DNA from 2 places in the Cupriavidus sp. F041 genome. Region 1 is predicted to be linked to the other one. Evidence: riboswitches for the same ligand, from Rfam matches in the RefSeq annotation. Region 1 holds a riboswitch; the other holds the start of a gene.
The links. Region 1 has a riboswitch for ZMP and ZTP ahead of ACZY0R_RS02305 (LysE family translocator). Riboswitches for the same ligand answer to the same signal wherever they lie in the genome.
Positions count from the first base shown of each region.

Region 2: it holds a riboswitch for ZMP and ZTP, as region 1 does, so the genes downstream of both, glyA (serine hydroxymethyltransferase) here and ACZY0R_RS02305 (LysE family translocator) in region 1, are expected to answer to the same signal.

Region 1 is NZ_JBVASY010000001.1:498,356-510,105, reverse strand. Features, by position in the region: gene ACZY0R_RS02330 (IS4 family transposase) at 1-1,314, opposite strand, end outside; gene ACZY0R_RS02325 (zinc-dependent alcohol dehydrogenase family protein) at 1,370-2,308, opposite strand; gene ACZY0R_RS02320 (alkene reductase) at 2,543-3,652, opposite strand; gene ACZY0R_RS02315 (IS1634 family transposase) at 4,563-6,251, shown strand; gene ACZY0R_RS02310 (Gfo/Idh/MocA family protein) at 6,344-7,432, shown strand; gene ACZY0R_RS02305 (LysE family translocator) at 7,645-8,277, opposite strand; ZMP/ZTP riboswitch at 8,298-8,381, opposite strand; gene ACZY0R_RS02300 (DUF1254 domain-containing protein) at 9,104-10,552, shown strand; gene ACZY0R_RS02295 (DUF1254 domain-containing protein) at 10,629-11,675, shown strand.
Region 2 is NZ_JBVASY010000002.1:3,082,689-3,094,438, forward strand. Features, by position in the region: gene tolA (cell envelope integrity protein TolA) at 1-605, opposite strand, end outside; gene tolR (protein TolR) at 621-1,058, opposite strand; gene tolQ (protein TolQ) at 1,102-1,785, opposite strand; gene ybgC (tol-pal system-associated acyl-CoA thioesterase) at 1,782-2,186, opposite strand; ZMP/ZTP riboswitch at 2,349-2,451, shown strand; gene glyA (serine hydroxymethyltransferase) at 2,575-3,822, shown strand; gene nrdR (transcriptional regulator NrdR) at 3,981-4,448, shown strand; gene pilV (type IV pilus modification protein PilV) at 4,629-5,216, shown strand; gene ACZY0R_RS31670 (PilW family protein) at 5,216-6,241, shown strand; gene ACZY0R_RS31675 (pilus assembly PilX family protein) at 6,238-6,861, shown strand; gene ACZY0R_RS31680 (pilus assembly protein) at 6,897-10,769, shown strand; gene ACZY0R_RS31685 (type IV pilin protein) at 10,766-11,209, shown strand; gene ACZY0R_RS31690 (GspH/FimT family pseudopilin) at 11,206-11,750, shown strand, end outside.

The DNA.
Region 1 (11,750 bases):
ACGTCCAGCCTTGATGACACGGGCGGTAGAAACATGCCGCCGTGCTACGCATCCGGCCACATAGCCTTTCTTCTTCGGCGCTTTCGGTCCCCGCGTATGTTTGCGCATCGCGCGGGGATCAGCGTGCGTCGCCATCCTGATCAACTCGCGACCGAGCTGAGCTGGGGTGAGGAGGTCATAGGCCTGCCACACCTCGGGCGGCACCGCGATCATCATGCCGGCATAAGTTGCCCGGATTTCGCTGACGAGGTAATACGGTGAGAGCTCGATGTCGCTGGTATCCAGCTCATGCCGGATTCTCACCGCAGTCGCAATCACGCTCAGTACGTTATACGCGAGCGCCGCCACGCCGAAGGCCAGCAGCGCCGCGCGCGGTTGGCTCAACGAACGAATCTCACTATTGAGCACCGATTCCAGCCGCTGAAACAAATTCTCTATGCTCCAGCGTCGCCGGTATAGCCGGGCGACTGCCTCGGCCGTCAGATGGGCGGCCGGGACATTGGTCAGCAGGCGGATGACGGTGTCACCATCCTCGGTGGCGCCATCCAGACGCAGCTCGATGCGCCGCAGCACCAGCGGCGCGTTCGATTCATCTGGGATGCTGACCGCTTGCTCGTACACGATGCCGGTTTCGACCCGGCCCATTTCGCGTAACGGCTCCAGCTCGCTGGGGCTCGGATTGCGGCCGTGCTCCCGCACGATGAAGGCGCTGCCGCGACGCTGCCACCCGGCAAGAATCGCCCGGGTGCTGAAGTTGCGATCGGCGATCCACAGTTCGGCCGGCTGGGCCGATGCGAGCAGGGTTTCCATGATGGCCCGCTCCTGGGCATGCGCATCTTCACAGGGCACCAGATCGACGATCATCGCCGTGTCCGGGTCATAGACCACCAATGACTGCCCTGGCAAGGCCGCACCCCGAAACCCCCGCAATGGTTTCAGGCGCTTTTCGCTCGCAGGCAAATGGCTGCCATCCACGATGCGCAGGCGATAGCCATTCACCGATGGCGACTGCTTGCGCAACATCGGTTGCACGACCGGCCCCAACCGCTGCGCACTGCCTTGCACTAGGGCACGAACCAGCCCCGGCTCGGTCCGGCTGAGCTTGTCGTACAGCGCGGTGATGGAAACCGGCAGCGCCGGACTGGCCTTGGCTGCCGCATGCACCGACGGGCGCAGCCCCACGGCGACCAGCGACATGATTTCCACCGTCGTCGAGAACAATAACTCCCGCGTGTACTGCGTTTCACGCTCTTGCTCGAACAACTCGTCGATCCAGGCCGGATCAAGGGCGCGTTGCAACCCCAGGCGCGCCATCACGCTGATCGGGCTGTGTTCGAGAAAGCGTTCCACCACTGCGTCCAGTACCACGCTATTGACTCCGGTTTCTGTTCGAAAACACGGAGGGTGCCCTAATTTTCGTCACCTTGAAAGGGGTGCCCTTAAGGACGTATTCCACTGCAGCCTTGCGGCGTGTTTCGTCGGCAGTCGTCGCCCAGATATTATGACCCTTGATCACCGGCATCTTCGCGATCATCGCTAGCAGCGGCATCGGTGTATCACCCTCGGCGAGTGCCCCGTAGATGTACACGATGCCCTGGTAGGCCAGCGCGTCGATCAGCTTCGAGAAGTTCGGGCCGCCGACTGGGTCGAATGCGATACGTGCACCCTTGTTGTCCGTGATGCGCATCACCTCCTGCACAAAATCGACCTCATCCGTGGCGATCACGTGCGCAGCGCCTGCTTCGAGCAAATGCTGCTTTTTGGCCGAGGTACGCGTCAGCGCAATGGGAGTCGCCCCTGCATAGTTGCTGAACTGGATCGCCGCGAGTCCAACGCTGCTCGAGGCTGCAGGAATGAGGACGAAATCGCCCTTGCCCACCTTGGCGTCGTCGATGAGCGCGGCGTAAGCCGTCACGAACATCATCCACACCGAGGCCGCCTGCTCAAACGAAAGGGAATTCGGGTGCTTCACAAGCGCGTAGGCCGGGGCGATGATGACCTCGCCATACGTGAAGTACTGGTTCATCGAGTACGCGGGAAGTACGTTGACCTTGTCGCCCACAGCGAATTCAGCCACGTCCGTGCCTACTGCTTCGACAACACCGGCAGCCTCGTATCCCAGACCTGCTGGGAACTCGATGACCGGTTCGATATATTGGCCGTTTCGCCACATCGACTCGGCGCGGTTGATGCCAATTGCCTTGACCCTGATGCGAACTTCAGCGGGACCGGGAGTGGGAACCTGCGTCTCGATGAATTCGAGAACTTCCGGACCGCCGATTCTCGCGAACTTGACAACGCGCGACATTAACATTTCCTTGGTTGGCGCCAACCAACTCAGTTGGCGTTGACAGGCATAAAACTTCGACCCGTTTAAGCGTGACAGGACCCGTGTGGTGTTTCTCAGCCGCCCGAATTCGGACGAGACGGAAGGCCTGAGCGTCGTCGGGCGGACTTGCAGTCCGGACCGCCGTGGCTGATGTCTGCATGTGCGCTTGCGCCGGCGAGCAGGCGGTCGCGCATCGGCCAACGGCGGCTGAGCTCACGCCGCGACGGACTCCTCGTCGTAGAACGGATAGTCCGTATAGCCCACTGCGGTACGTCCGAAGAACGTCTCGCGGTCGTACTCGTTGAGCGGCAGGTTGTGACGCAGACGTTTGGGCAGGTCCGGGTTCGCGATGAAGTGCCGACCGAACGCAATCAGGTCAGCGTCGCCGGACTGCAGAATCGCCTCGGCGCTTTCACCATTGAACCCGCCCGCTGCGATGATCGGGCCGTGAAAGTGTGCGCGGAGCAGCTTTGCTGCGACGGGGTTCTGGTCACGTGTCTCGTCCTCCACGACGCCGCGGATGCGCGGCTCGATGAGATGCAGATACGCGATGCCGAGCTTGTCGAGCTCCGAAGCCACATAGGTGAACAAGGCCTCCGGGTGGCTGTCTGACATCTCGCCCCACGAGCCGCTCGGGCCCAGGCGAACGGCGACCCTGTTCGCGCCCCACATCGAGACGACGGCGCGCGCAATGTCCAGCAGGAGCCGGGCGCGGTTGGCGATAGAACCGCCGTATTCGTCGGTACGCTTGTTGCTGCCGTCTTGCAGGAACTGGTCGAGCAGGTAGCCGTTCGCGGCGTGAAGCTCCACACCGTCGAAGCCCGCTGTCATGCCGCGTTCGGCCGCCGCGCGAAAGCTCTCGACGATACCGGCTATCTCTGCGGCTTCCAGGGCGCGATTCGGCGTGTTGGGCACCCAGCCAGCCTCCGTGTATGCAGGCGCTTCGTGCGGAACTTCGGATGGCCCCACGGGGCGGCCGCCATCGGGCCGTAGCAGGGCGTTTGACTGCCGACCCGCATGGTACAGCTGCAGAAAGATCTTGCCACCTTTGGCGTGCACGGCGTCAGTCACCGACTTCCAGCCCGCTATCTGATCGTCATCGTAGAGACCGGGCGCGCCAAAATAGCCGTTGCCGTCTGGAGCCACGATGGTGGCTTCGGCGATCAAGAGAGCGCCGGGCGAAGTGCGCTGCGCGTAGTACTCGGCCATTAGCGGCCCTGGGCGTGCCCCCATCTCGGCGCGGACGCGGGTGAGGGGCGCAAGAACGACACGATGGGCAAATTCATATGGACCAACCGCAACTTTCGAAAAAAGCTTGGACATTCACAATCTCCACAATAGGCTATTCAGCAAGCACAGGATGGCAGCCGCGGGGACATGCCGACGGCCGCCTACGCTTGACATCAATGTAGGGATTGGTCTGCGCGAGAAAAATGGGCTGGGCGTTGGGACACCCCGGACACGCGTTTCCGCAATGGTTCGGTCTTTGGTGCCAGTCGATGCGCATTCGCCCGCGAATTCTGCATGAAGTGGCGTAAGACCGCCTGCAATGCTGACCGACGAGCGCTGCTGGAGAATTCCAGATGAAACTGGTGAGTCCGTGTTTGTCTGGCTACACCCGTCGCGTTGGCTTCGGCGTGCTGAGCGCCGCACCCGCAGAACCGTCGTTTTTCGGCCACCGGAGCGGATTTGCCCCATTGTTTGCCTGAGGTGAATTGACAATTCCTTTCTCGCCCATTTATTGGTCGCACAGTCATTCAGATAATTCGAGCGATTCGGAGGTGTGCGTCGCGGATCGAACCACGACGGGCGTATGGCAAGAGTAATCACATTCGTGCCGCACGGTGGCCCGGAAGTCTTCTAGTACACGGATGTTGGCACGCCCGAGCCCGGAGCGAACGAAGTTCGCATTCGTGTGGGAGCGGTCGGCCTCAATCGCGCGCAATCGATGTGGCGGCGTGACGAATATGTCGAACCTGCAAATTTGCCGGCACGCGTGGGTTATGCATTGTCCGATCGCCCGGGTGTTCTGCTGCAGAAGCGGGCCTCGCATTCGGCATAGGACCACCCCAACTCACTACCTGAGATCGCTTATGGAGGACAGAACGACATGGAATCGTCTAGCCCTACCTTCGCAAGCTCGGTGTTGTTCCGCGGTGGCACCGAGTCGGAATGCCGCGTAGATACTGGATTTCGCTTGATTCTTTGGCTCTGAGATGCTACATGAAAGAACATGCACATCTTCGAACGAGAAGTCAACGGCCATCGCTACCGTATTGCCGCGCAGTCGGTGTGGGACGCGGAGCGGGGCCGTTCCGTCGCACGCCAGGTCGTGCTGGGACCGGCCGAGCCGCCGCGAGTGGCGGATCTGAGCGCGACCCAGACGGTGGGCACGCGCGGGGTCGGCGACGTCGGAGCCTTGATCTGGGTGGCCGAGCAGCTGGACTTGGTCGGGCAGATTGATCGCGCGTGCGCAGGGGTTGGCGCCAAGGATGGCCCGTCGGTGGGTGAGTTGGCGGTGGCTGTGGCGATTCAGCGTGCGTGTGCGCCGGGACCCAAGTGCGAGCTGGGTGATTTTCTGGACGCGAGTTTGCCGCGGCTGTCGTGTTTGCCGGGGTCCGCGTTCACCGGTCAGGCCTTTCATCGCGTCGCGCAGCAGGTGACCGATGAGCAGTTGGAGCAGGCTCAGGTGGCCATCGCGAAGGCCGCGGTGGCCCGCTTCGAGCTGTCCGCCGACGTGCTCGCGTTCGATACGACGAACTTCGATACCCACATCGACACGCAGACGCCCGGCGAACTGGCCCGGCGAGGCCACGCCAAGAGCAAGAGAAGTGACCTGCGTGTCGTAGGGCTTGGCGTCCTGGTCAGCGAGACCGGGCATGTGCCGCTGTTGTATCGGACGTATCCCGGCAACGGCTCGGACCAGGCCGTGCTCGCGGCGTGCCTGGGTGGGTTGGCGCAGTTGCACGAGGCACTCGACAGCGGTGAGGGCCGCGCGCGGCCGGCGCAGCGCACGGTGGTACGGGACGGCGGGTTTTGGAGCCCGCAACTGGAACTCGATCTCGATGCCGCCGGCTACTACAGCCTCATCTCGTTGCCACTGGGGCACAAGGCCGCAGAGGAGGCGCTGCAGATGGCGGCGCAGCGCGGTGCCATGAAGCCGCTGTCGGGCAAGCTCAGCGACGTGCGGGCGGCGCGGGTTCGGACCACGGTCGGCGAGTTGGATCGCACGCTCGTCGTGGTGGAGAGCCAGGAGTTGCTGGCGGGCCAGAAACGCGGGATCGCGACGGCACTGCGCAAGGCGAAGGTGGAACTGAGCACGCTGGAGGAGTTGGTCCAAAAGGGCCGCATCACGCGCAGCCGGCTGGAGCTGCGGGTCAAGAAGGCGCTCGCTCGGGAACACCTATCGAGCTTCGTCGTGACCACCATCGCCGGCAGCGAAGCGGTACCGACCTTGCATTGGCACGTCGATGCCACGTTGCGCCGCGAACTGGAGAGAACACGGCTGGGCAGGCGGGTGCTGTGTACGGATCGGCACAACTGGAGCACCGGGCGAATCGTTTCCGCCTTCCGAGGACAGTGGAACGTCGAGGAGCTGTTCCGCAGGGCCAAGAAAGGCGGCGTGGTTCCCTGGGGACCGTCACACCAGTGGGCCGATGGATCGTTGCGTCTGCACACCTTCGCGACCGTGCTCGGCCTGATGCTCGTGAGCTTGGCGAAGATTGCCCTGCGGACCGACGCTTCGGCCCGTCGCATGATGGAAGGACTGGCCGAGATCAAGGTGACGTTGGTGAGGACGAAGACCGGGGCAGCGGGACGACGGCCAACGGCAATGCTGGCGCCGAAGCTCACGGCCGAGCAGCGCCGCGCCGTGAAGGTTTTCGAACTGCAGCGGTGGGGACCAACGTTATTTCATGTATGACCTGGGCGCCCGTTCAGCCACGATTGACGGGCAAGAACCGTCGATCCGGCCCCTTGCTTTGCGAAAGTAGGGCTAGGGTTGCGCCGCTGCATGTGGGCATCATTGGCGTCGGAAACTGGGCAAAGCATGGGCACCTACGCGTGCTCGACCTGTTGCCTCAATTCTCGCTCGACGCGGTGTTCAGCCATCGACGCGACGCCGCCGAAGCGGCGGCACGCGACTATCGGATCGGGCGGGTTGCGTCTTCGGTCGACGCCCTTATCGAGAGTCCCGACATTGACCTCGTGGTAGTGCTGAACACGGCTCCGCAACATGCACAGACGGTGCGGCGCGTCATCGCGGCCGGCAAGGATGTGTACTGTGAATGGCCTTTGACGACCACGGTAAGCGATTCTGAGGAACTGCTGCGACTCGCTGGGGAGCGAGGCGTGCGTCATGTCGTTGGGCTACAGCGTCGCCTCGCGCCGCACAATCGCTACGTCCGCGACCCGATTGCGCAAGGCTACCTCGGCACGCTACGCTCAGTGCGGATGCACGTGAACATGAACTATTTTCAGGCGACGCGCACACGCTCGCTCCAATGGACCGTGCCGCCCGAGAATTTTTCGTCAGTTGTCGCGATCTACGGCGGTCACTTCCTCGACATGCTCTTCGCAGCCACGGGCTGGCCCATTTCAATTGCGGCGCTCACGCCGAACCAGTTTCCCGTGGTCACGATCAAGGAGACCGGCGATTCCACGCCGACATCGGCACCCGATCAACTCGCGCTCGTGGGATTGCTGGCCCAGCGCGCCGTACTCTCCGTACATATCGAGGGTGGCAAACGCAACGGCTCGGGTGTCCAGATCGACATCACCGGCACGGAAGGTGACCTGCGCATCACGAACGCGTCGGCGTTCGGTGATGTCGGCGAGGACTACCAAATCCTCGGTGCGCACGGCGACAAGCAGCCGCTCAAGACGCTCCAGGTTCCAGAGAACTATCAGCGTCTTCCAGCCTCGAATCTGCCTTCCTCGTTGCTTGAACTGGCCGAGCTGTATTGGGCCTATGCTGACGACGTGGCGAACGGAACGCGCACTGCGCCAACATTTGCGGATGCAGTGCGGATGCATAGGCTGCTCGAACGTGCGCAGACTTCGTTCTGTACGCAGCAGTTTGTGGGGGTGTCGACTGCCACGTAACAAACTCTTCTTCGGAAGCTGTGCCAGATGGACTGCGCCTGAGCTCGACTGTGCCCATTTTTGCCCGTTGCGAACGGGCAATATCGACAAATGCGCGTAGCGCGGCTCGAACAGGATGCGCGTTTGTCGCAATCGTGCCGCGGGGCGAGCAGGGTTGAGGCGCAGTGTTCCCTTCGGAACCCAATGAACGCCGACGTATTGGCGAGGTGTCGCTATTTCTTGGATTCGTATGCCATCCGCACCGCCAGACCTGTCAGAACGCTTCCCATCAGCCAGCGCTGCACCAATAGCCACAGCGGGCGTCCTGACAGGAAGGTAGATATCGATCCGGCCGTCACGGCGATAAGTGCATTCACAGCGAGGCTCATCGAAATCTGAACGCTGCCGAGTGCCAGCGATTGGGTAAGAACACTGCCGTGTCCTGGCGTAATAAATTGGGGAAGCAGAGACAGATACATGACGGCGATTTTTGGATTCGCCAGGTTAGTGATAAACCCCATGCTAAAGAGCTTCATTGGGGAATCGACCGGTAGGTCGCGCACTGCAAACGCGGACCGTCCGCCCGGTTTGACCGCTTGCCAGGCAAGATATAAAAGGTACAAAGCGCCGCCAAAGCGAAGCGTGTCGTATGCGTAAGGTACCGCAAATATGAAAGCCGTAATTCCGAATGCCGCACAGAGCATATAGAACACAAAGCCCAGAGCAACACCTCCCAACGAAATGAGGCCTGCGCGTCTACCTTGGCAAATTGAGCGGGAAATTATATAAATCATGTTCGGCCCCGGCGTTAGAACCATTCCCAACGCCACAAGAGCGAACATGAGCAAATGTGCGAAATCAGGCATAACCCATCTCCAAGGATAGTAGGTAATGCCCAGGCGCGCGGCGGCTAGCAACCTCACGCTCCCCGATAGTGCTCTATCTGTATGCGCCAGTCACATGAGTGTAAAGATCATAGCACAGGAGAAAATGCTCCAGGCTCGCCCTCGGAGGAGCCGTAGTTGTGCGCTTACAGGCAAGCAGCGAACATGGGATGATCACTGGCGTCCGTCGGACTGACAGAGTGGACCGATCGGCTTTCCGGACTTCAGATTTTCTGCCAAGGAACTAGCCGGAAATGCGCGGTTCCTGCCGGAATGGCCTGATACTAACGGTGCCCAAAACCGCGTCTTGGCAACCAGAGGCGCCGACTTTCTAATCGCGGTGTACTGGTGGCTGCGGCGGTAATCGTGTGTTGTCGTCGATCTATGGTGCAATGTCTTACCACGCTATATTCTCGGATCATCGGATCGCCCGGCAGACGAACGTCCCCTAGCCGGAATTTTGAAAGACTGTTATGGGCCCTGGAGGACGGTGGTGACGGAATTTCCGTTGGCCGTATATAGCAGCTTTTTGGGGCGCCAGTAAGGCGACCGTCTAGCATTCCGCTGCCTACAAGAAAATCTAATTCTGTCCGCGAAAACGCTAACTACGGGCTACTTCGTCATCGGGTACGCTCATGGATGATTGCCAGTTCGCTCCGCCGACAGCGGCGCTGGTCCGCTTGGTCGCCATACCCATGGGATATCCACCGAAGATTAGGCCTTCTTCTGTGAGGTCTTGCGGCAGGGAGACGTCAGCCAGGAAGCGCTTCAGGACGACAATCGTTCTAGATCTCATGCAAGGAATATCATGTTGAGGCATATTCTGCTGGTTGCGATTCTGGCGCCTGCCACCTTCATTTCGGGATGCAAATCGATAGCAAATGGCGCGCCGACTGCAAACACGGCGGCGGGCACGACGCAAGGCGAAAGCTCAGTCAGCCAGTCGGAGACGCGCTCAATCGCGAAAGATGCCTACATCTACGGATTCCCCATCGTAGAGGCATACAAGACCCTATATGCCCAGGCAGTTGACAAAGGTGGTCCGAATTACAAGGCACCCTTCAACCAGATCGGCAACACAGCCAATGTCTTCACGCCGAAGGACACGGCGATCATCACGCCGAATTCCGACACGCCTTATTCGTTCGTGTGGATGGATCTGCGTGCCGAGCCAGTTGTGTTGACCCTGCCGCCGATAGAGGCGCAGCGCTACTATTCCGTGCAACTGATTGATCTATACACGCACAACTTCGCCTACCTCGGAACGCGGACAACGGGCAACAAGGGCGGTAACTACATCATCGCCGGCCCGGGATGGACAGGCGAAACCCCGGCCAATATCAATGGCGTGATCCGCACCGAGTCGAACATTGCCTATGCGCTCTATCGGACCCAGCTCTATGACAAGAAGGATCTCGCCAACGTGAGACGTATCCAGCGCGGGTACAAAGTCAAAACGCTGAGTGCATTTCTTGGAACGAAGGCGCCCGCACCAGCAACGCCGATCCCCTGGCCTCAGCCGGCGCCGGGCATGACCGATACGCCGGCGATCTTCCGCTATCTGAGTTTCTTGCTCCAGTTTGCTCCGACGGATCCGAGCGAGAAAGACCTCATGGAGCGCTTCGCCAAGATCGGTGTGGGCCCGGGCCTGCCATTCGATGAACGCCAGGCGCCCCCCGTCGTGCAGAAGGCGCTGGCCGATGGCATCGCTGACGGGAAGGCGGAGTTTGCGCAATTCGTAAAGACGAAAGTTGATACTCATGAGGTAAGTAGCGGTGATTTCTTCGGTACGCGCGCCTACCTGAAAAACAACTATCTGTACCGCTATACCGGCGCGGCGCTTGGCATCTTCGGCAATTCGGCGGATGAGGCAAATTATCCGGCGTACTTCGTGGATGCGGACGGCCAGCCGCTTGATGCGTCGACCGGGCGCTACGTGATGCATTTCGACAAGAATGGGCTGCCTCCGGCGGATGCGTTTTGGTCGCTGACGATGTATGACGGCAAATCGAAGCTTCTGGTCGACAATCCTCTCAATCGATATCTGCTCAACTCTCGCATGCTCGGCCGGCTCCAGCGAGACGCCGACGGCGGCCTTACGTTCTACGTCCAGCACGATTCCCCTGGCAAGGCCAAGGAAAGCAACTGGCTACCGGCGCCTGCCGGACCGTTCTACGCAATCATGCGGATCTATATGCCGAAGCCCGAGGTAGCGTCAGGCCGATGGCAGCGTCCACCGCTAAAGCGGGTTGATTGATGAGGCGTGACCAGGTTCAATAGTGGCGCTGCCGTTAAATAAATGTGCGATCGCGAGCAAACGAATGGAATCTTTCATGAGAACAACACTAACCTCCGCCTGCGCCATATGCGCCACGCTCGCCACGCTTGGCACCGCGCAATCGCAACCTGCGGTGACGCCGCCCGGTGGCGCCCCTGTTCCCGTAACGGTCGACAACTTCATCCGTGCGGAGACCGATATGTATGTCGGGGGACTCGCCAAACAGGGCGGTGTGGGCAAGCTGCTTCATCGCCGGGAGCCTGCGTCGATCGACCATCAGACGGTGATCCGCCTCAACCGCGACACCCTCTATTCGTCTGGCGTCTTTGACCTTGACGCCGGCCCGGTGACCATCACCCTGCCGGACCCGGGCAAGCGCTTCATGTCCATGCAGGTCATCAATGAGGACCATTACGTGCCGAACGTGTTTTACGGCGCGGGCACCCATACCCTGACTCGCGAGAACGTCGGCACGCGCTACGTGGTCACCGCGATCCGCACACTCGTCGACCCCAACAGCCCGAACGACATCAAGCAAGTCCACGCCCTGCAGGACGCTATCAAGGTCAGCCAGAAAGTGCCCGGCAAGCTCGAAACGCCCAACTGGGATCCGGTCAGCCAGAAGAAGGTCCGCGATGCCCTCCTGGTACTGTCTTCGACGATGCCGGACTTCAAGAAGGCGTTCGGCACAAAGGAGGAGGTCGATCCGGTACGGCGCCTGATCGGCACAGCGGCAGCCTGGGGCGGCAATCCCGACAAGGACGCCACCTATCTCAACATCACCCCCGCCAGGAATGACGGCGGGACCGTCTATCAGCTCAATGTCAAGGATGTGCCAGTGGATGCGTTCTGGTCGGTGAGCGTCTACAACGCCGAGGGCTACTTCCAGAAGAATCCCGCCAACGCCTATACGATCAACAACCTCACGGCGAAGAAGGGCAGCGATGGTTCGATCCCGATCCATTTCGGCGGCTGCGACACGCAGGTGCCCAACTGCGTGCCGATTGTCGCTGGCTGGAACTACACGGTGCGCCTGTACCGGCCTCGCGCGGAAATTCTCTCGGGTGCCTGGACCTTCCCCGAGCCCCAGCCGGTCAATTGAGCTGGCAACGCAACTATCGGCTCTACCGAAGGCGACAGCGGCTCGTCGACCTGGGCAGCCGCATGATCCGTGCAG
Region 2 (11,750 bases), on a different contig from region 1:
CGGGCCTTGGCATCGGCGCGGGCCTTCGCTTCGGCATCCTTGCGCTCCCGCTCGGCCTGTTCCTTGCGCTGTTGATCGTGCTGGATGGCGGCCTGCTTGCGCGCGTCGTCCTTGCGCTGCGTCTCCTTCTTCTGATCTTCTTTCTTCTGCTCCTCGCGGCGTTGTTCTTCGCGGCGCAGGTCTTCCTTATGCTGGGCTTCCTTGCGGGCCGCCTCCTGGCGCTCGGCTTCCTGGCGCGCGCGCAGGTCGGCCTGCTTGCGCGTCTCCTCGCGGGCGGCGGCTTCGGCCTGGCGGCGCTTTTGCTGCTGGAGGGCGATCTCGGCGTCTTCTTCGGCGCGCGACTTCACTGCCGGCGCGGGCGGCGCGGGGCGCGCCTGCTCCACCGGCACAGGTGCGGGCAGCGGAGCCGGAAGCGGCATCGGCGCGGGGGTTGCGGGGATCTCGTCCCAGAGTTCGGCTTCGGCGCCGACGGGCGTGCTGCTCTGCCAGTGCACGCCAAAATACAGCACGATGCCAAGCAGCAGGTGCATGAAAACCGCGAGCAGGAAGGAACGCAGGGTTCCCCGCTCCGGGGCCGGCTGATAAGGATAGGCGGCGGTCTTCATGGCGGGCGGCGGTGCTTACTTGGGCTTGACCATCAGGCCGACGCGCTTCACGCCATCGGCCTTGAGCACCGACATCACGTCGAGCACGGCCTCGTACTTGACCGAGCGGTCGGCAGCGATCACCACCGGCTGGTCGGGATTCTCGTTCTGGCGCTGGCGCACGAAATCGATCAGGCCCTGCTTGTCGAGCTTGCGCTCGAAGGCATTGCCGGCGCCATCCTTGCCGCGCGCGGTGAGCGCGCCGTCTTCATGCACGGTAACGACGATGGGCGGCGCTTTCTGCTGCTGCGTGGCATTGGCCACGCTGGGCAGATCGACCACGGCAGGGTTCACGATCGGTGCGGCCACCATGAAAATGACGAGCAGCACCAGCATCACGTCGATGTAAGGCACGACATTGATGTCGGCGCTGGCCCGGCGGCGCGAGCCGCCGCGGCGCTGTATCGCTGCCATTGCAGGGTTCTCCTTGACCGATGACGTTGGTGGCTTCGGCGCTTTAGCGGGTCTGCCGTTGCAGGATATTCAGGAATTCTTCCATGAAGCTCTCGAAACGGATGGCCAGGCGATCCACTTCGGTGGCGTAGCGGTTGTACGCGATCACGGCAGGAATCGCCGCAAATAGACCGATGGCGGTGGCGACCAGCGCCTCGGCAATGCCGGGCGCAACCGCGGCAAGCGTCGCTTGCTGCACGTTGGACAATCCGCGGAAGGCGTTCATGATGCCCCACACCGTGCCGAACAGGCCGATATAAGGACTGACAGAGCCCACCGAGGCCAGGAACGGAAGATGCGATTCCATCACATCCATCTCGCGCTGGTAGGCCGCACGCATGGCGCGCCGGGCTGCGTCGAGCAGCGCCCCGGCGTCGTGGTTGCGCTCACGCGCCTTCAGGTACTCGCCCATGCCGGACTCGAAGATCCGTTCCAGCGCGCCCGTGCTGTGGCGATTGTTGGCCGCGCTCTGGTACAGCGCCTGCAGGTCGCCGCCAGCCCAGAAGTCGCGCTCGAAGCCCTCGGTCTGGCTGCGCGCCGAGCGCAGCGAGAAATGCTTGCGGAAGATATATGTCCACGAAAACAGGGACATCACCAGCAGCAGGGCCATGACGGCCTGCGCCAGCACACTGGCGTGTAGCACCAGCGAAATGATCGACAGGTCTTGCGTGACGGTCACGGGATTCATCGAGCGGTCTTGATGGTTGCTAGAACGGGAGCGGGAATGGGCGTCGGGCGAAATGTGTTGCGATCGACACATCCAACCCGGATGGCGCCGGTAGCCAGCAATTGCTCACCACGCCAGGCTTCCTGGGCGAATTGGACAGACGCCGGACCAACCCGTTCAATCCGGGTCCGGATATCAAGCATGTCGTCCAGACGGGCGGGGGCATTGTAGTCCACCGCCGTGCTTCTGACGATGAAGACGACGCCGGTCTCATCGGCCAGCGCTTGCTGTTCGATGCCAAGCGAGCGCAGCCACTCGGTCCGGGCGCGCTCGAAGAATTTCAGGTAATTGGCGTAGAACACCACGCCGCCCGCGTCGGTGTCTTCCCAGTACACCCGCAAGGCCCACACATTGTTGCTCATGGCCGCGATTGTAACGGACAGCCGGCCCCACCCGGTGTATACCCTCACCCGACATTACAACAATTACATTACCTGACAGACTAGCCGTTGACTTTCGGGCAGCGGGCCCTTTCCGCCTTCTTGCAGCGAGCCGGCGCCTCGCGTTAAACTGCCGCCAACCATTCCATCTTGCGCGACTGGCGAAGTCAGTGGGCACTACCACGAGGAAGCGCAAGTTTCTCTGGCGCGATGTATCAAGCGCCTGCCGCTCGCCTGGGCAGCGAATGGGAAGCAGGGTGCGCCCTGCGCCGGACTAGCCACGCTTTCCGGCGCTGGTCGCATGTGCCTTCCCCGCGCGCCCTACCCCGAAGCCGATTCGGATCTCCTTTTTTTCAGACGAGTTTTCGCCATGTTCGAACGCAGCCGCTATACGATCGACCAGATCGACCCCGAGCTTTTTGCCGCTATCCAGAAAGAAGACCAGCGCCAGGAAGAGCACATCGAGCTGATCGCCTCGGAAAACTACACCTCGCCGGCCGTGATGGCCGCCCAGGGTTCGCAACTGACCAACAAGTACGCCGAAGGCTATCCCGGCAAGCGCTACTACGGTGGCTGCGAGTATGTCGACATCGTCGAGCAGCTCGCCATCGACCGCGTCAAGCAACTGTTCGGCGCCGAAGCCGCCAATGTGCAGCCCAACTCCGGCTCGCAGGCCAACCAGGGCGTGTTTTTCGCCGCCCTGAAGCCGGGCGACACCATCATGGGCATGAGCCTGGCCGAAGGCGGCCACCTGACCCACGGTATGGCACTCAACATGAGCGGCAAGTGGTTCAACGTGGTGAGCTACGGCCTGGACGCCAACGAAGACATCGACTACGTTGCGCTGGAAAAGCTGGCACAGGAAAAGAAGCCCAAACTGATCATCGCCGGCGCCTCGGCCTTCGCCCTGCGCATCGACTTTGAACGCATCGCCACGGTTGCCAAGTCTATCGGCGCCCTGTTCATGGTCGACATGGCCCACTACGCCGGCCTGATCGCCGCCGGCGAGTACCCGAACCCGGTTCCGCACGCCGACTTTGTCACCACGACCACCCACAAGAGCCTGCGCGGCCCGCGCGGTGGCGTGATCCTGATGAAGGCCGAGCATGAGAAGGCCATCAACTCGGCCATCTTCCCCGGCATCCAGGGCGGCCCCCTGATGCACGTGATTGCCGGCAAGGCCGTGGCCTTCAAGGAAGCCCTGTCGCCCGAGTTCAAAACCTACCAGCAGCAAGTGGTCAAGAACGCCCGCGTCATGGCCGAAACGCTGACCGAGCGCGGCCTGCGCATCGTCTCGGGCCGCACCGAGAGCCACGTGATGCTGGTCGACCTGCGCGCCATGCAGATCACCGGCAAGGAAGCAGAAAAGGTCCTGGGCGAAGCGCATATCACCGTCAACAAGAACGCCATCCCCAACGACCCGGAAAAGCCCTTCGTCACTTCGGGTATCCGCCTGGGTTCGCCGGCCATGACCACCCGCGGCTTCAAGGAAGAAGAAGCCCGCCAGGTGGCCAACCTGGTCGCCGACGTGCTGGAGAATCCGCACGACCTGGCCAATATCGCCAGCGTGCGCGAGCAAGTGGCAGCCCTGACCAAGCGTTTCCCGGTCTACGGCTGATCCCCCTGCGCCACCCGCCCACGCGCGGGTGGCCGGCAGTCCGCCGCGGCGCGCCAGCGCTGCCGGCGGGCCTTGCCAACCCAGCCCAGCGCAACACAGAATGACAAGACGCTGCACGCGCAGCAAGCGCCCCGGCTCAAACTTCGAGGTGGTCAGGCATGAAATGCCCCTTTTGCGCTCATTCCAATACCCAGGTCCTGGACACGCGCATGTCCGAAGAAGGCGATACAGTCCGCCGCCGCCGCCGCTGCGAATCCTGCGACCGCCGCTTCACCACCTATGAGCGGATCGAACTGTTCTTCCCCGCCATCGTCAAGAAAAACGGCTCCCGCGCGGACTACACCCGCGACAAGCTGAAGGACTCCATGCGCCTGGCGCTGCGCAAGCGCCCGGTCTCCGCCGAGGCCATCGACGCCTCCATCACCCGCATCGAAGAAAAGCTGCTCGCGCTCGGCGAGAAGGAAATCCCCAGCAGCCAGGTCGGGGAACTGGTCATGCGCGAACTGCGCCGGCTCGACAAGATTGCATATATCCGGTTTGCTTCGGTGTACCGGAGCTTTGAAGACGTGTCGGAATTCCGCGACATGCTGGATGAATTTTCAACGTCTACCCCACGAAAGCAGTAGAAAAAGTAACGGGAACGTTGTTTAATCCTTTCCAAATTGTGCCCTAGGCTGCATTCCCATAACTATAGTTCCGCCTGGGTAGTAGTGACAAAACAATAGAACGAAGCCAAAAGAACGAAGTCTTTTCGGACGAGGGTCAGAATGGGTCAGTCAAGCTGTCGGGGGACGGCCGGCTTTGCCATGCTCGAAGCATTGGTGGCAATGGTCGTATTGGCGATTGGCGTGCTCGGGGTCGCCAGCCTGCTCCTCAATTCCTCGCGTTTTTCCCAGCAAGCCTCCTACGATACCGTTGCCATGCAGCTGGCCACCGAAATGGCCGAGCGCATGCGTGCGAACACTGCCGTCTCCGGCGTGGGCGCGGCCGCCGAGGCCCTCACGCCCAACCTGTATTTCATCGACACCCAGACCAGCCAGCTGCCCGCGCTGACGCGTAATCCCTATACGACGGCCTGCGCCAGCACGCTGCTTTCCTGCGCGCAGGACACGGCCCGCTTCGATGTGATCGAGTGGTGGAACCGGGTAGCCGCAGCCCTGCCCGGCGGCCGCGCGGTGATCTGCCGCGATACCGTTGCCTATAACCAGACGTCCGGCTTTTCCTGGGGCTGCACGGCCGCTGCAAGCGGCCGTGTCGACGATGCGCCGATCGTCATCAAGGTCGGGTGGATATCGCGCCTGAGCAGCAAGACGCTGGGGACCGGCGCCGATCTCGCCGACATGAACACGCGGCCGCAGATCGTCATCGTCGCCACGCCCGGCACGGTAAACTGATGCGTACGCTCCGCAAGCCGTACCGGCATGCCCAGTCGGGCATGTCGCTGGTCGAACTGATGGTCGCGATGGTCCTCGGCCTGTTGCTGACACTGGCAGCGACCGCCGTTTATTTGGGCAGCCGCACCAACTACAGCACCATCGACGACACCACCGCGCTCGACGAGAAGGGCCGTTTTGCCCTGGACACCATCGTCCGCATCGTGCGGCAGTCCGCATGGACCAACTACGCCGGCAACAGCGCGCCGGCAACAAACCCGGCCAGCGGGCCCATCGCCCAGGCGCCTGGCGGCATCATGCCGACCACCGTCGCGTTGTCACCCACGATCAGCGGCGTCGACAACTGCGCCAGCCCGGGCCAGGACGCGAGCCTCAACCTGTCGTGCCTGCCGGGCACCACCAACCCCGTGAACAAGAGCGACGTGCTGCAGGTGCGCTTCTTCGGTTCGGGCACGCCGTCGGATCGCACCGTGCCCGACAACAGCATGATCGATTGCTCCGGCAATGGCGTCGCGGAACCACAAGCATGGGAGGACGCGGACCTTGCGCGCGGCTTCGCGCGCTTCTTCGTGGCGCCAGACCCCAACGACCCGAGCGGCAACCCGCAACTGATGTGCGGCTATCGCGCTCGCGATGCATCCAACAAGGAAATCTCGAACACCGCGATCACGTCCGTGCCAATCATCTCCGGTGTTGAGGTGTTCCAGGTGCTGTACGGGGTCGACACCAACAATGACTACATCCCTGACCGCTACCTGCCGGCCACGGATGTGCTGGCGCTGGCCACCAGATGGCAAACCGTCGTGTCGCTGAAGATCGCCCTGGTACTCGTCGGCGACGCCGCGACCAGCCTGGCGCCGGAGGTGCCCACTTTCCAGCTCTTCGGCACGCTCTATGGGGGCGACAGCACCGTCAACAACGCGACCTACAAGCCGACCACGCAGCTACAGCGCATGCGCCGCCAGTACTCGGTCACCGTCCAACTGCGCAACGTCGCAACGTGCCGCACTTGCTCCCCTTCATGAGCGCCCCTCTCAAGCCAGCCGCCCAGCGCGGCATTGCCCTGATCACCGGCCTGGTCATGCTCCTGATGATCAGCATCATGGCCGTGGCCGGCGCACGCCTGGCGATCAACAGCAAACGCATGGCATCCAACCAGCGTGACCGCGACCTTGCAGTGCAAGCGGCCGAAATGGCGCTACAGGATGCCGAGATGGACATCCAGGGTGTCGTTGCCGTCAACGGCCGCTCCGCCCTGTTCTCTGGCAGCAATCCCAACCTGCTGCCTTTCGTCGCCGGCTGCAACACGGGGAGCGCGCCTGGCGCAGCCTTCCAGGGCCTGTGCGCGGCCGTCGACAGCGGCACCCCGAACTGGGAAGCCGTGGACTTTGCGCAGACCGGGGCGAATGCCCGCACGGTGGCCTACGGCACCTTCACCGGACGCCAGTTCCCAACCGCGCCCACGGGCCTGCTGCCCGCCGCCCTGCCCCGCTACATCATCGAGCCGATCCAGGACACATCGCCCGGCGCTTCCGGGAGCCCCGACGCTCCGGTCGTCTACATCTTTCGCGTCACCGCGATGGGCTTCGGTGCCAACACCGCCACCCGCGCCATGCTGCAGTCGTACTACCGGAAGGCTGAATGAATGACCTCGCTCCTGACCTAAGCGGAGATTCTGTGATGACACGCCTATGCCAGATCGCGCTGGCCCTCGTTGTCGCCGGTGCAAGCTTGCTTCCCGCGCCAACGCGGGCGGCCACCGCCTTGACGCCGTCCACGGTGGACATTGCGCAGTCGCCGCTCTACGGACGCAACCAGAATGTCAACCCGAACCTGCTGCTGTCGCTGTCGGTAGAGTTCCCGACGGTGGGCGCGGCGTACCGGACCGGCAGCTACACCCGCGGCACGGAATATGTCGGCTATTTCAACCCGGCCAAGTGCTACAGCTATTCATCCAACGGGTACTTCGAGATCGCCGGCAATGCCAACGCCAATCACGAATGCTCGGGCCAGTACAGCGGCAACTTCATGAACTGGGCCACGGCCTCCGCCATCGACATGCTGCGCTTCGCGCTCACCGGTGGCGACCGGGTGGTGGATACCCCCACGGACACCGTGCTTCAGCGCGCCGTGCTGCAGGATGACTTTTTCAACAGCAGTTCCTACTTTCCCGCCAAGACGCTGACCAAGTCCAGTTCCAGCGTACCTTCCGCGGTGACGCCGTTCGCCACCGATACGCTTTACATCACGTCGTGCAGCAACAAGGTGTTCTTCGGCACCAAGACCGGCAGCGGCGCTTCCTGCAGCAGCCCGGGCAGCTATGCCAACCTCGGCACCATGTATGCCCGCGTCAAGGTGTGCGACGCGAGCGAAGGCAGTTCCCGCACCGACCTCTGCAAGCTCTACGGCACCAACTACAAGCCAGTCGGCGAAATGCAGAAAAACGCCGACCGCGTGCGCTTCGGCGCCTTCGGCTACCTGAACGACAGCTCGGCCACGCGGTACGGCGGCGTGCTGCGGGCCCCGATGAAGTATGTCGGCCCCAAGATGATCGACGGCAACTTCAGCCAGGTCAGCAATCCGAAAACCGAGTGGGATTCCAGCACGGGCGTCTTCGCTGGCAACCCGGAAAACGCCACCGAAGGTATCAGCGGCGTGGTCAACTACCTGAACCAGTTCGGCCGCTCGGGCAAGTACAAGGGCCTGGACCCGGTCAGCGAGTTGTACTACGAGAGCATCCGCTACCTGCAAGGCAAGCAGCCCACACCGGAGGCGATCACTGACCTCCAGACCGCCTACAGAGACGGCTACCCGGTCTATACCAGCTGGTCGGATCCGGTCGTCGCGAAATGCCAGCGCAACTACGTGCTGAGTATCGCCGACATCAATACGCACTGGGATCGCTATGTTTCCGGCAACACCCGCACGACCTATATATCGGGCGGCAAGGCCGTAACCGCAAACGACCCCGTGCGCGCGATCGAGGCCGACGGCTTCGACGTCATGGCCTGGACCAGGAAGGTCGCGGACATGGAGAGCACGACGAACTACGGCAATAGCAAGCCCGACTCCTCGCTGGCCAATATGAGTACGGCCGACACGGGCTCCAGCGGCCACGGTACGTACTATATGGCGGGCGTTGCCTACTGGGCGCACACCTACGGCTTCCGGGCGGATATGCCGTCGCTGCGCGTGACCACCTACACCATCGACGTCAACGAGAACGGCAATGGGACCGTCGGCACCGCGCAGCGCCAGAGCCAGTTGTACCTGGCGGCAAAATACGGCGGCTTCAACGATGTCAACGGCGACGGCAGCCCATTTACCACGTCGGGCGCCAACAATACCGTCGCTAAGAACGACAGCGAGTGGGAAGCGACCCCGACCGGATCCAATGTGCCTGCGACGTGGTTCCTGGCGGGTCAGCCGACCGCCATGATCAAGGCGATTCGCGATATCTTCTCCAAGATCGTCAGCTATGGCGGCACCATCGCCGGCGTCGCGCTCACCTCGTCACGCGTTTCCAGCGGCACCTCTATCTTCGCGCCGGGTTTCGACCAGAACTGGACGGGCAAGCTCTCCGCCTTCGCGCTGAGCAATGACAACGGCATCCAGATCGCAAGCAAGGAAAGCTGGGAAGCCGGCGCCTTGCTCACCGCACGCAGCGGCGGCGCAGGCTCACGCAACATTCTCACGTGGGTGCCCGCCAGCAGCGGCGCGGGTGCTGGCAGCGGCGCGCCATTCGACTGGTCATCCATCAACAGTGCGCAGAAGCTCTCTCTAAAGCTCAACGCCAACGAGAGCGACAGCGCCGGGACCGCGCGCCTGAACTACTTGCGAGGCGACCGCAGCAACGAGGAATCGACCGGTGGCACCGGCAGCCTGCGCGCGCGCAATTCCATCCTGGGTGACATCATCAACTCCGGCCCGGCCTACGTTGCGGCCCCCTCCACGGCGATCAACGAGTCCGACTACGGCGCTTTCTACAAGCTGTACCAGAATCGCACCCCGGCGGTCTACATCGGTGCGAACGACGGCATGCTGCATGGATTCAACGCACTGACCGGGGCTGAACTCTTTGCCTATGTACCCAATGCCGTGATGGGGAACCTGATCCAGCTGACGTCGTCCAGCTATGTGCATCGGCCCTATGTGGACGCCACGCCCGTGGTAGCGGAAGCCCGGATCGGCGGCAACTGGAAAACGGTGCTGGCATCCGGCCTCGGCGGTGGCGCACAGGGCCTGTTCGCACTCGACGTGACCGACCCGTCAAACGTGGGAGCCGGCAATGTGCTGTGGGAGTTCACCGACAAGGACGATGCCGACATGGGCAACATCATGTCGACGCCGCAACTCGCCAAGCTCTATGTTGGCGTGGACGCGAACAAGGTCCCGCGATACCAGTGGTTCGTGATCGCCGGCAACGGCATCAACAACAACCTGAACGACGGATCGAGCAATGCGGCAGCGCCTTCCGCCCTGTTCATCCTGTCACTCGACAAGGCACCGGGCACGCCGTGGCGGTTGAATTCAAACTACTGGAAGATTTCGATGGCGGCCGACAGCAACAGCACCGTCGCCAACGGACTGGGCTCACCGTCCCTGGTGACTCTGGCCTCGCGCCAGACCGTGGCCGCCTATGCCGGCGACCTGCAAGGGCGGCTGTGGAAATTCGTGCTTGGCGGCGGCCCTTCCACCTGGAACGCCAGTGGCGCGCTGCCCTACTATGGCGGGGGCAACCTGGGCCAGCCGCTGTTCCGGGCCCGCGATGCGAGTGGAAATCCGCAGGCCATCACGATCCAGCCGCAATGGGTCTATGCCCCGGGCGGCTATATGGTGGTCTTCGGCACGGGCAAGTATTACGAATCGGCCGACACCGGCACAGGCTCCTCGCAGCCCCAGAACTCGATGTACGCGGTCTACGACAGTGGCGGCGCCCAGGCTGTAAACGGGCGCTCCATGCTTAACCCGGTCACGCTGAAGGCCAACTCGAATGGCGGCTACGACTTCAGCAGCAGTGCCTACAGCCTCGGTTTGCCCACCAAGGACAAACCCGCCCCGAGGGCCGGCTGGTACTTCGATTTCGTCGACAGTGGCGAACGCCAGGTCACTTCGATCATCTCCGCGTACAGCCAGATCTGGTTCAATTCGTTGATGACGGGGGCCGATCTGTGCGGTGCCGGTAGCGGCAGCCATAGCTATCAATTGTCCGCGCTGACGGGCATGCCGGTCTCGGGCACCAGCACCGGCACGCCGGCCACGGCTCCCAGCTCAGGGACGGCGTCGACCCTCGGCATGCTCGGCGCACCGGTGCTGATCCAGACCTTGACCACTGTCGACAGCCAGCGCAATTCCTTCGGCCAGGTGACCACGAACAAGACCATTGATGTCTACTCATTCGGCGCCAGCGGCGGCGGCCGCACGGGGGGCGCCAAGTTGTCCAGCAACCCATATGCCGACACGACCGCAACGCCTGGCTTGACTCCGGGCGGCCTGCCCATCACGGGCCGGCTGGGCTGGCGCGAGATCCGCAACTTTGGAGCGACGAAATGAACTGGCGCAGGCGTGCGGTACGCGGCTTCACACTGATGGAGTTGCTCATCATCGTCACCATCATCGGCATCCTGGCGGCGATTGCGTATCCGAACTACACAGAGTACGTTGCACGCGGCCGGCGGGCGGAAGCCAAGGCGGCGATGCTCAATGCCATGCAGGCACTCGAGCGCCATTACGGGCAATTCAACACATATGCGGATTCCGCCGATCCGACCAAGGGATGGCAGGGCTTCCCCCTGCAGTCCAACAGCAATCTCTATACGTTATCCGCCCTGGCGTGCGGCGCGCTCAGTTTCAATGAATGCGTGCAGGTCAATGCCGTCCCCAGGCTGACTGACGCCACTTGCGGCACGCTGCTGCTGCGCAGCACTGGCGAACAGGGCATCCTGGTCAACAACGTATCGAGCTTCACCAACCTGCCACAGGCTTGCCAATGACGCGCGTCCGCCCCGGCCGCCCATCGCGCGGCTTCACCCTGATCGAGCTGTTGACCACCATAGTCGTGATGGCCATCCTGGTTGGCATTGCCATGCCCAGCTTTACCGGCTTCATTCAGCGCAACGCACTGAATGCCGAGGCAGGGGCGCTCGCGTCCGCGCTGGGCACCGCACGCGCCAATGCCATCTCGCACAATACCTGGGTCACGGTCGCGCCCGTCAACAACGACTGGCAGAACGGCTGGACGGTATGCCTGAACCCCGCCCGCGGCGCCGACTGCTCGTCGGGCCAGACCATCCTGCTGCAACATGCCCAGTTGCCACGCAATCTCACCATCAGTTTCACCGGAACGCCGCAGGTCAGCGTGCTCTCCTATTCCCCCGTGGGCTACACCCGCACACTGACCGACGCCATGATGTCGGCGCAGATCCTGATGACGCTCGGCAGCGACAGTCAGACTCGCCTCATCGACGTCAGCCAGCTAGGCCGGGTCCGCGTCTGCGCTCCTGATACAGCCCAGCCGACGGCTTGCAAGGCGTA